DNA from 4 places in the Iodobacter fluviatilis genome. Region 1 is predicted to be linked to each of the others. Evidence: predicted binding sites of a transcription regulator. Region 1 holds the regulator's gene; each other region holds the start of a gene.
What was found. Region 1 encodes sigma-54, which starts transcription at its own class of promoters, with help from an activator protein. Its sites were predicted from a motif close to CTGGCACGCTTCATGCTT; they were not measured.

Region 1 (2,201 bases):
TGGTTTTTTAAAGCAACGTGGAATCGGTGTGCTAATCACTGATCATAATGTGCGTGAAACCTTAGGTATTTGTGATCGTGCGTACATCATCTCAGAAGGTGCGGTGATGGCGTCTGGTGTTCCAAAAGATATTGTGGCTAATGAAAGTGTGCGTCGAGTGTATCTCGGTGAACATTTCCGTATGTAAATGAAACAAACCCTGCAGCTGCGGCTTTCCCAGCAACTTAACCTCACGCCACAATTGCAGCAGGCTATTAAGCTGCTGCAGCTTTCTACGCTTGAGTTTCAACAAGAGCTTGAACAGTATCTAAACGACAACCCCTTGCTGGAGCGTGGCGAGGAGGCCCCCGCAGGGGAAGCTGAGCAGCCCGAGCCGCAGTGGGAAATGGGCGGGGATGATGATGGTTTGCGCTGGGAAGGTACTAGTCATGGAAGCTCAGATGACGATAATGACTTCGACCCCGCCACCAATATTGCGCGTGATTTAGATTTACGTGAATACCTGCTGCAGCAAGCAGGTCTGCTGCAGCTGCCGCATCGGGATAAGTCTTTGTTGTTGATGTTGATTGAAGCTTTGGATGATGATGGTTTTCTTTCTCAGCCCTTAGATGAAGTCTATTCTCAGCTGCCAGAGGAACTTATCCAAGATTATGAACTCGAACTTGATGACTTGAAGATTGCTTTAATTCGCTTACAACATTTAGAGCCCTTAGGCGTTGGAGCTCGGGATACCGCCGATTCATTATGCTTACAGTTGCGTCAAAAACAGCCGAGTGCCGCTAAAGATTTAGCCTTGAAAATTGCCCAAAATTCACTCGATTTATTAGCTGGACGGGACTACACTAAGCTTAAACGAGCCTTTAAATGCGAGGATGCTGAGTTAAAAGCTGCGCAAGAATTGATTGTAAGTTTAAACCCAAGGCCGAGTGCACAGTGGTCTGTAACCTCACCAAGATATGTAAGCCCTGATGTGGTTGTGCAAAAAGTACGCGGGGTTTGGCGGGTTAGATTACACGATGCATCTATGCCAAAATTACGCGTTAACCGGCTTTATGCAGATATCTTACAAAAAGGCGATGGTGCTCATTTAGCGCGCGAGTTACAAGAAGCGCGTTGGTTGGTAAAAAGTGTGCAGCAGCGTTTTGATACGATTTTACGAGTAGCAACAGCAATTGTAGAGCGGCAGCGGGCATTTTTTGAGTACGGTGAAGTGGCGATGCGCCCTTTGGTGTTGAGGGATATCGCTGAAGAGCTCGATTTACACGAATCAACTATTTCTAGAGTCACCACGCAAAAATACATGTTAACGCCGCGTGGTTTGTATGAGTTTAAGTACTTTTTTGGTAGCCATGTAGATACGGACGCCGGTGGTGAATGTTCTGCAACCGCTATCAAAGCTTTGATAAAGCAGATGGTGCAGCAAGAAGATAAGAAAAAACCTTTAAGTGATAGCGTATTGGCAGAAGCATTATCCGCCCAAGGTATTGTGGTAGCGCGTCGTACCGTTGCTAAATACCGTGAGGCGTTGCAGATTTACCCAGTAAGTCAGCGCAAAAGTTTGTAAGGCCCCAACGGAAGGAGTAACCCTATGAATTTGAATATCAGTGGCCATCATCTTGAAGTAACCCCATCCATTCGTGAGTACGTGAACAGTAAAATGGAGCGGGTTATCAGGCACTTTGATAATGTGATTGACGTTAATGTCATCCTCTCCGTGGAGAAACTGCAACACCAAGTTGAAGCTACCGTTCATGTTCGCGGACGCGATATCCACGTTGAAGCAACGGATGAAAATATGTACGCAGCGATTGATTTTTTGGCAGATAAACTTGATCGTCAAGTTGTAAAGCACAAAGAAAAATCAATGGATCATCGCAACGAATCCATCAAACAGCATCAACCTAGCGCTGAATAAAGCGATTTCTTTCACCTTAGCGGGAACCGGTTTAATCGGGTTCCCGTTTTTGTTTTCAAGCTACGGCGCTACAATAGCTGTCGTCCTTGTTTTGGTCTGCCTACAATGAGTCTGATCGCCCAAATTCTGCCAAGCGGCAATGTCTTCCTCGATATGGAAGTCGGCAGCAAAAAACGTATTTTTGAACAAGTAGGGATTCTATTTGAAAATAGCCACGGCATTGCCCGTAGCGTTATTTTTGATAGCTTGTTTGCTAGAGAAAAACTCGGTTCCACCGGCCTTGGTC
Region 2 (2,201 bases), 1.2 Mb from region 1:
ACTAAATTATCGAGCTGCTTAATTTCGGCAAGATAAGTACCGTAATAGCTATCTTGAGAGGTGGATGTTTGAACTTGCTTAGTTAAAAACTCATCATAAGAGCGCTGCACGGTATCCACGCGCACGCCAAGCCCAGTAAAACCGTTACCCGTATATTGAGGGTAAGGTGCACTTTGCTTCACGCTTTGGCGGGAATAGCCTGGAGTATTGGCATTGGCAATATTATGCCCTGCTGTACTCAAGCCTAAGCTTGCCGCGTTTAGGCCACTTAGACCGATACCAAAAACACTGGCTCCCATGATGCAACTCCTTTGCTACTATTTATCGGCACAAACGGCCAATACTTGAAGGCGGAATAAAAAAGCCTATCTGCCACCACTTATTTAATACATCAACTCAACTAAGCTAATTGACGCCGTAATTGCTCAGCAACTTGCGTCAATTTATTCGCATACTGTGGGTCTGTAGCGTAGCCACCTGTTTGCAAAGCCTTTGCAAAGCCCTGCGCATTACTCCCTTGGCCCATCGCCTCGGTGTAGCGACGCTTGATTAAGCTTGCGTAATCATTAAAGCTTTCTGCATAAGAGTCATACACTCTAAAGCTCTCTACCCGCTTTTGAGCCCGCCCACCAATAAACTCAGTGGTGGTGATATCTGTGGTTTTACCTTTCCAATCTTTAGTTGCCTTGATGCCAAAGAGATTATGGCTATCCGCACCTACAGCATCCCGAATCGGCTTTTTACCCCAACCCGATTCCAACGCCGCGTGGGCCACCAAAACATGCGCAGATACGCCTAAAGCGGCGGATGCGGCACTGGCATTACCCACCTGCTTTGCGACAAACGAATCACCCGATCCGGCATCTTTTGCCGAAACCTCGGCCGCTTTTGCCGCTGGTAAATCATTGAGCAAAGCACGCGATGGTTTTTGGTAGAGCGAAGGATCACGCTGCAATTCGATTTGCCGCACAATGGATTCAGCAAAACCTACACCACCGTGCTTAGACCACATTTGCGAGAGCTGTTGATCATGCATACCGCGAAACATATCCGCCGTGCCTGATTCCATCTCATCGTATTTAGGCGTGGCTTCACGCATTGATTTGAGCATTTGATTGGTCAATAAAGCCTCAAATTGACGCGCAACTTCTAAAGCGGCTTTGCTCGGATCTTTGCGGGCCAGCTGACGTAAGCTATCTACGCCCCGTACATCAATGGCGAGATCATTACTGGAAGGAGTAGCGGAAGAGATCATCCTGCTCGGCGCTTATATAAAAGGTTAAGCAAGTATTAAGCAATAAGCATGCCGGGGGATAAAGGGAGTCGGGAGTCGGGAGTCGGGAGTCGGGAGTCGGGAGTCGGGAGTCGGGAGTCGGGAGTCGGGCAAGTGTACTTCAATACATTCCTTAATCAAGTCAGGAGTAAGGACAATTGATCCGCCATCAAATCACTTCTAGCTCAGCCTTTAAAGCGCCTGCAGCCTTCATGGCTTGCAAAATAGCCAATAAATCCTGCGGCGTTGCGCCTACAGCGTTTAAAGCACGTACTACATCTCGCAACGTACTGGACTTAGGCAAACGCACAATTGGGCCTTTATCCGCTTTAATTTGAATATCGGCATTTTGCACTTTAGTGGTTTTACCCCCAGCGAGCGGATCAGGCTGGGAAACGGCGTTATCTGCCGTAATGGTTACAGTTAAGTTGCCGTGTGCGATGGCGCAGCTATCAAGCTTAACAGCCTGATTCATCACAATTGAGCCAGTACGCGCATTGATAATCACCTTAGGGCTTGATTCTGCGGGGATGACGTCAATATTTTCTAAACGGGATAAAAAAGCCACGCGCAAATTATTATCTTGCGGTGCGCGCACTTGGATTACTCTGCCATCCAAAGCCACAGCCGTACCTGAGAACTGAGAATTCACAGCATTCACAACGCGGTTAGCGGTGGTGAAATCCGTTGTCAGTAATTCAAGCTGAACATACTCACCATTACCCAATAAGGTAGCCACGGCTTTTTCTACCGTTGCCCCTGCGGGAATACGCCCTGTAGCCAGTTGATTAATCTGTGTGCTTGATCCACCCGCCGATGCGCCTGCCCCAGCCACAATAATATTGCCCTGTGCCATCGCATAAATCTGCCCATCCGCCCCTTTAAGCGGGGCCATCAGCAAAGTGCCACCGCGAATAGACTTGGCATT
Region 3 (2,201 bases), 1.2 Mb from region 1:
CAGCTTGGTCGCCATCTGAACCACGCGATCTCGTATCGTCGGAATCCCGAGTGGACGCAAACTGCCATCCGCTTTGGGAATCATGACGCGCTTGATTGCCCCAGTCCGGTAGCTTTTATCTTGCAGTTCCTGACTAATTACCGACAAGTAGCAATCTACCCCTTCGCCGCTTTCTATGGCAGCAAAGTCAATCCCATCAACCCCAGGACTGCCCTTGTTTGCCTTGACCAGTCGCCACGCTAACTTGAGGATGTCAGCACAGTAAATCTTGTCGTAGAGTGCGTAGAAACGATAGTTTGGTTCCTGCTTGGCTTTGATGTACAGCTTCCTCTGTAGCGTCCTGATCTCATTCGGAGTGATTAGCAACATGGCAATCTCCTGATCCTCAGCTCTTCAGTTGCATGAACAAAGCAGGGTCCCTTCCCTCGACTGGGGTTATGTTGTCCCTCAATCTCAAACGGTACTATGAACCCCTCCGACTTCCATCACGATACGCACTGATTTCGTTTCCTTATACCTTGCGCTTGGCAGTCTCCCTGCCACCGTGATGGATCTCCAGCACTGGGTAATTTAACTTCCAAAACATACCGCCCCTGCTACCCCGACAGCTCGCGGATGTGGCTTCCATTGCCAACACATCAGCACAACGGCCTTCCCTATACAGAAACGAGGTCGGCAACTGCAATGTTAACGAGGCTACTTCTAGGTTCACTTTCGTTACGGTCTGCCTCTTTGTCGTAAAGAACTCACGACCCTTGATTACTCAAACGCCGCTCTTTCGTACTACCGAGGCGTATGGACAATTCCTCGGACGGGACTTTAACCCGCTAGCTAAATTACTGTTACTGCGAACTTCTGACCCCAGTTATTAAAACCGGTCTTTCCCTCGCTACGATCGCTTAAGTCCGACAGGCTGCTAGCGCATCAACGAACAGGGGTGAAGCTTGAGTTTCAGCTCGAACGAGTGGCGTTGCTCGAGCCTGTGGATGAATTTTTCTTATATTGGTCGAAGTGAGTTGTTTGGTTAATCAGATCATGGATGATGCCCCTCGCCAGAAACAAGGGCCAGCTACGCACCGGGGCATGATTGCCCGAAACTAAACACTTTTTAGGCGGCAATAATTGCCGAAGCCTTGTACTGAACCCTTCTCAAGCCCGCTGAATGCGGGCTTTTTGCTTGGCACGTTTCGTGCTTAATTTTATATGTGTAAACAGCGTATCTTATGGCTGGTGATGATTAAAACTGGAGTTTGGCTATGTTAGGTCGTTTGGACGATTACTTCCGCCCGCAAGAAACTGCGTTGTCATTACGCAGCCAGCGGCAAGAAGTGTTGGCTTCAAATATCGCCAATAACGATACGCCAGGGTATAAGGCACGCGATTTTGATTTCAAAAAATCGTTTGAAGCCGCTCTGCAAAAAAATCCAGTGAAGCCTTTAGCCGCAACCGATGCACGCCATCTACAGCCTAAAGACAGTGTTGACCCTTTATCTAAAGCCTTGCTCTACCGTAATCCACGTCAATCTGGCATTGATGGCAATACGGTGGATATGAATGCCGAAATGGCAGCGTTTACCGATAACGCAATCCGCTATCAGGCAGGGATTACTTTTATGCAGAAAAAAGTTGAAGGTCTGCGCTCCGCGCTGACGGGCCAATAAGAGAGCTAAATCATGTCTATGTTCAGAGTGTTTGATATTGCTTCAACCGCCATGCACGCACAGACCACGCGTTTAAACGCTGTGGCGTCCAATTTAGCCAATGCAGAATCCATTACCAGCTCTAATGGCCAGCCTTATCGCGCCAAGCAGGTGGTGTTTCAATCGGCTCAAATACCGGGCGGTGGTAAGGAATCAGTTGGGGTGCAAGTGGCTGGCGTGATCGAAGATCAAACACCGCCTAAACTGGTGTATGACCCAAAAAACAGCTTGGCTGATGCCAATGGCTATGTGGCCATGCCTAATGTGAATGTGGTGGAAGAAATGACCAATATGATTTCAGCTTCGCGCTCATATCAAACTAATGCAGATGTCATGAATACCGCCAAAACCTTGTTGCTACGCACCTTGGCTCTTGGCCAATAATCTAAAGGAGAATCATCATGGTTGCTCGTACAACGGTTAATTCAACGACGGATTATTCTGCGCTGAATCAAAAAGCGGGAACGGCCAAAGCATCAGCGGCCGATCAGCAGCAGGATC
Region 4 (2,201 bases), 540 kb from region 1:
CATAAAAGGGCCTTGCACAATATTGCTGAAGCTACATTGCCCTAGCATTTCACCGCTGCATTTATCTAACAAGGCCCAGTGAGCCGCTGAGCCTTGCTGATATTGCAGCCGTGCATTTTCTAATCGTAGTTGCCAAGCGTATGCCGTAAAAAACGCTTCATCACGTAGCGGATCCCAAGGGGCCAAATGGGCGCGGTTTTGCTGCTGAAACCCAGCCCATAATTTAGCTTGCTTAGGGTTTGCTTGAACCAAGCTTAAACGCTCTGTTTGCAATGACTCGGGGGCTTTACGGCTAAAAATCATAGTGCGTCTTGTGGATTATTGGCGTTTAGCTTGGTTTCTAGTTCATTAATTCTAGCTTCTAATTCGTGTAATTTTTCACGCGTGCGCAGCAGCACTTCTTGTTGAATTTCGAACTCCTCGCTCGTTACCAAATCCATTTTAGTAAAGGCCGATGCCATCATGGCGCGGGCGTTTTTTTCCATATCTTTAGCAGGGCTGGCGGCAATTGCTTCAGATATTTTACTGGCGATTTCGTCAAAAAATTTGTCTTTTAACATGGTGTAGTACTCCTTGTTTGATTGGGTTTTAGTTTAGCAGAAGCGGCTGTAATTAGGCTGGGTTGGCGTGTGTTTTACATCTGCACAGTGTTGGGGATATGCACTACTCTGGTGCAAAATTTAGTTGCAGTGCACCATAGAACGTCTATTGTTGGTGCATGCTTTTGCTAAGCCCCTGAAGTTTGGTCGATTTATTGCTTGGCATGCTTTGTGCTGATACGTGAGATCACTACCCTTTTAAAAAGGAGCACCCCATGAAATTCGTGTCTGCGATTATTAAGCCGTTCAAACTCGATGAAGTTCGCGAAGCTTTGTCAGAAATCGGCGTGCAGGGTTTAACTGTTACCGAGGTGAAAGGTTTTGGCCGCCAAAAAGGTCATACCGAGCTGTATCGTGGCGCTGAATACGTGGTGGATTTCCTGCCTAAGGTCAAAGTGGAAGTAGCGATTGGTGATGATCAGCTGGAGCAAACGCTAGAGGTCATCGAAAAAGCAGCGAATACCGGCAAAATTGGTGATGGCAAAATTTTTGTATTTGATCTGCTGCATGTGGTGCGGATTAGAACCGGTGAAATTGGCGAAGCCGCCATCTGATAAATAAAAACTTTGCTGGAGAGAGACGATGAAAAAATTGTTAACAGCATTTGCATTCAGCGCCACTGCGGCGCAAAGTTTTGCGGCGGATGCGTCTGCCCCAGTTGCCATTGTAGACGTCATTAATAAAGGTGATAACGCGTGGATGTTTATCTCCACAGCTTTGGTTATTTTGATGTCTATTCCTGGCTTAGCCTTGTTTTATGGTGGCTTGGTTCGCTCTAAAAATATGCTATCGGTGCTGATGCAGGTGTTTTCTGTGTTTGCCATGATCTCTGTGCTGTGGGTGGTGTATGGCTACTCACTGGCGTTTACTGAAGGCAATGCGTTCTTTGGTTCTTTTAGTAAAGTTATACTCAAAGGCGTGACCCCCGATTCAATCGCGGCTACTTTTAGTAAAGGGGTAGGGATCTCTGAGCTGATTTACGTGGTTTTCCAAGGCGCATTCGCGGCGATTACCTGCGGCTTGATCGTCGGGGCGTTTGCCGAGCGGATTAAGTTTGCCGCCGTGCTGGCTTTTTGCGCGATCTGGTTTACCTTCTCATATCTGCCAATGGCACATATGGTTTGGTACTGGACAGGGCCCGATGCCTATCTCACGCAAGCCGCAGCCGATACTGCAACTGCAACGGCTGGTTTCCTCTTTCAAAAAGGCGCGCTCGATTTTGCTGGCGGCACGGTGGTGCATATTAATGCTGCGGTTGCAGGTTTGGTTGGTGCAATTATGGTTGGCAAGCGGATTGGTTTTGGCCGTGAAGCCATGACGCCGCACAGCTTAACCATGACCATGATTGGCGCTTCATTGCTGTGGTTTGGTTGGTTTGGCTTTAATGCAGGCTCCGCATTAGAAGCCAATGGCATTGCGGCACTGGCCTTTATTAATACTTGGTTGGCAACGGCTGCTGCAACGATGTCTTGGCTTTTGGCTGAATGGATGCTTAAAGGCAAGCCTTCGCTCTTAGGCGCGGCATCTGGAGCAGTAGCAGGTTTGGTGGCGATTACACCGGCTTGTGGCTTTGTTGGTGTAGGTGGTGCTTTGGTGATTGGC

Region 2: a site for sigma-54 is predicted at 1,293-1,310, ahead of flgJ (flagellar assembly peptidoglycan hydrolase FlgJ). Genes of this name have one in related genera too.
Region 3: a site for sigma-54 is predicted at 1,178-1,195, ahead of flgB (flagellar basal body rod protein FlgB). Genes of this name have one in related genera too.
Region 4: a site for sigma-54 is predicted at 759-776, ahead of glnK (P-II family nitrogen regulator). Genes of this name have one in related genera too.

What each region holds. Positions count from the first base shown of each region.
Region 1 covers NZ_CP025781.1:2,130,292-2,132,492, forward strand. Annotated here, with positions in the region: gene lptB (LPS export ABC transporter ATP-binding protein) at 1-187, shown strand, start outside; gene C1H71_RS09585 (RNA polymerase factor sigma-54) at 188-1,564, shown strand; gene hpf (ribosome hibernation-promoting factor, HPF/YfiA family) at 1,589-1,915, shown strand; gene C1H71_RS09595 (PTS sugar transporter subunit IIA) at 2,021-2,201, shown strand, end outside.
Region 2 covers NZ_CP025781.1:3,334,721-3,336,921, reverse strand. Annotated here, with positions in the region: gene flgK (flagellar hook-associated protein FlgK) at 1-299, opposite strand, end outside; gene flgJ (flagellar assembly peptidoglycan hydrolase FlgJ) at 401-1,255, opposite strand; gene C1H71_RS14785 (flagellar basal body P-ring protein FlgI) at 1,443-2,201, opposite strand, start outside.
Region 3 covers NZ_CP025781.1:3,327,834-3,330,034, forward strand. Annotated here, with positions in the region: gene ltrA (group II intron reverse transcriptase/maturase) at 1-369, opposite strand, end outside; gene flgB (flagellar basal body rod protein FlgB) at 1,257-1,661, shown strand; gene flgC (flagellar basal body rod protein FlgC) at 1,674-2,084, shown strand; gene C1H71_RS14760 (flagellar hook assembly protein FlgD) at 2,102-2,201, shown strand, end outside.
Region 4 covers NZ_CP025781.1:1,587,235-1,589,435, reverse strand. Annotated here, with positions in the region: gene rimJ (ribosomal protein S5-alanine N-acetyltransferase) at 1-303, opposite strand, end outside; gene C1H71_RS07085 (accessory factor UbiK family protein) at 300-560, opposite strand; gene glnK (P-II family nitrogen regulator) at 815-1,153, shown strand; gene C1H71_RS07075 (ammonium transporter) at 1,182-2,201, shown strand, end outside.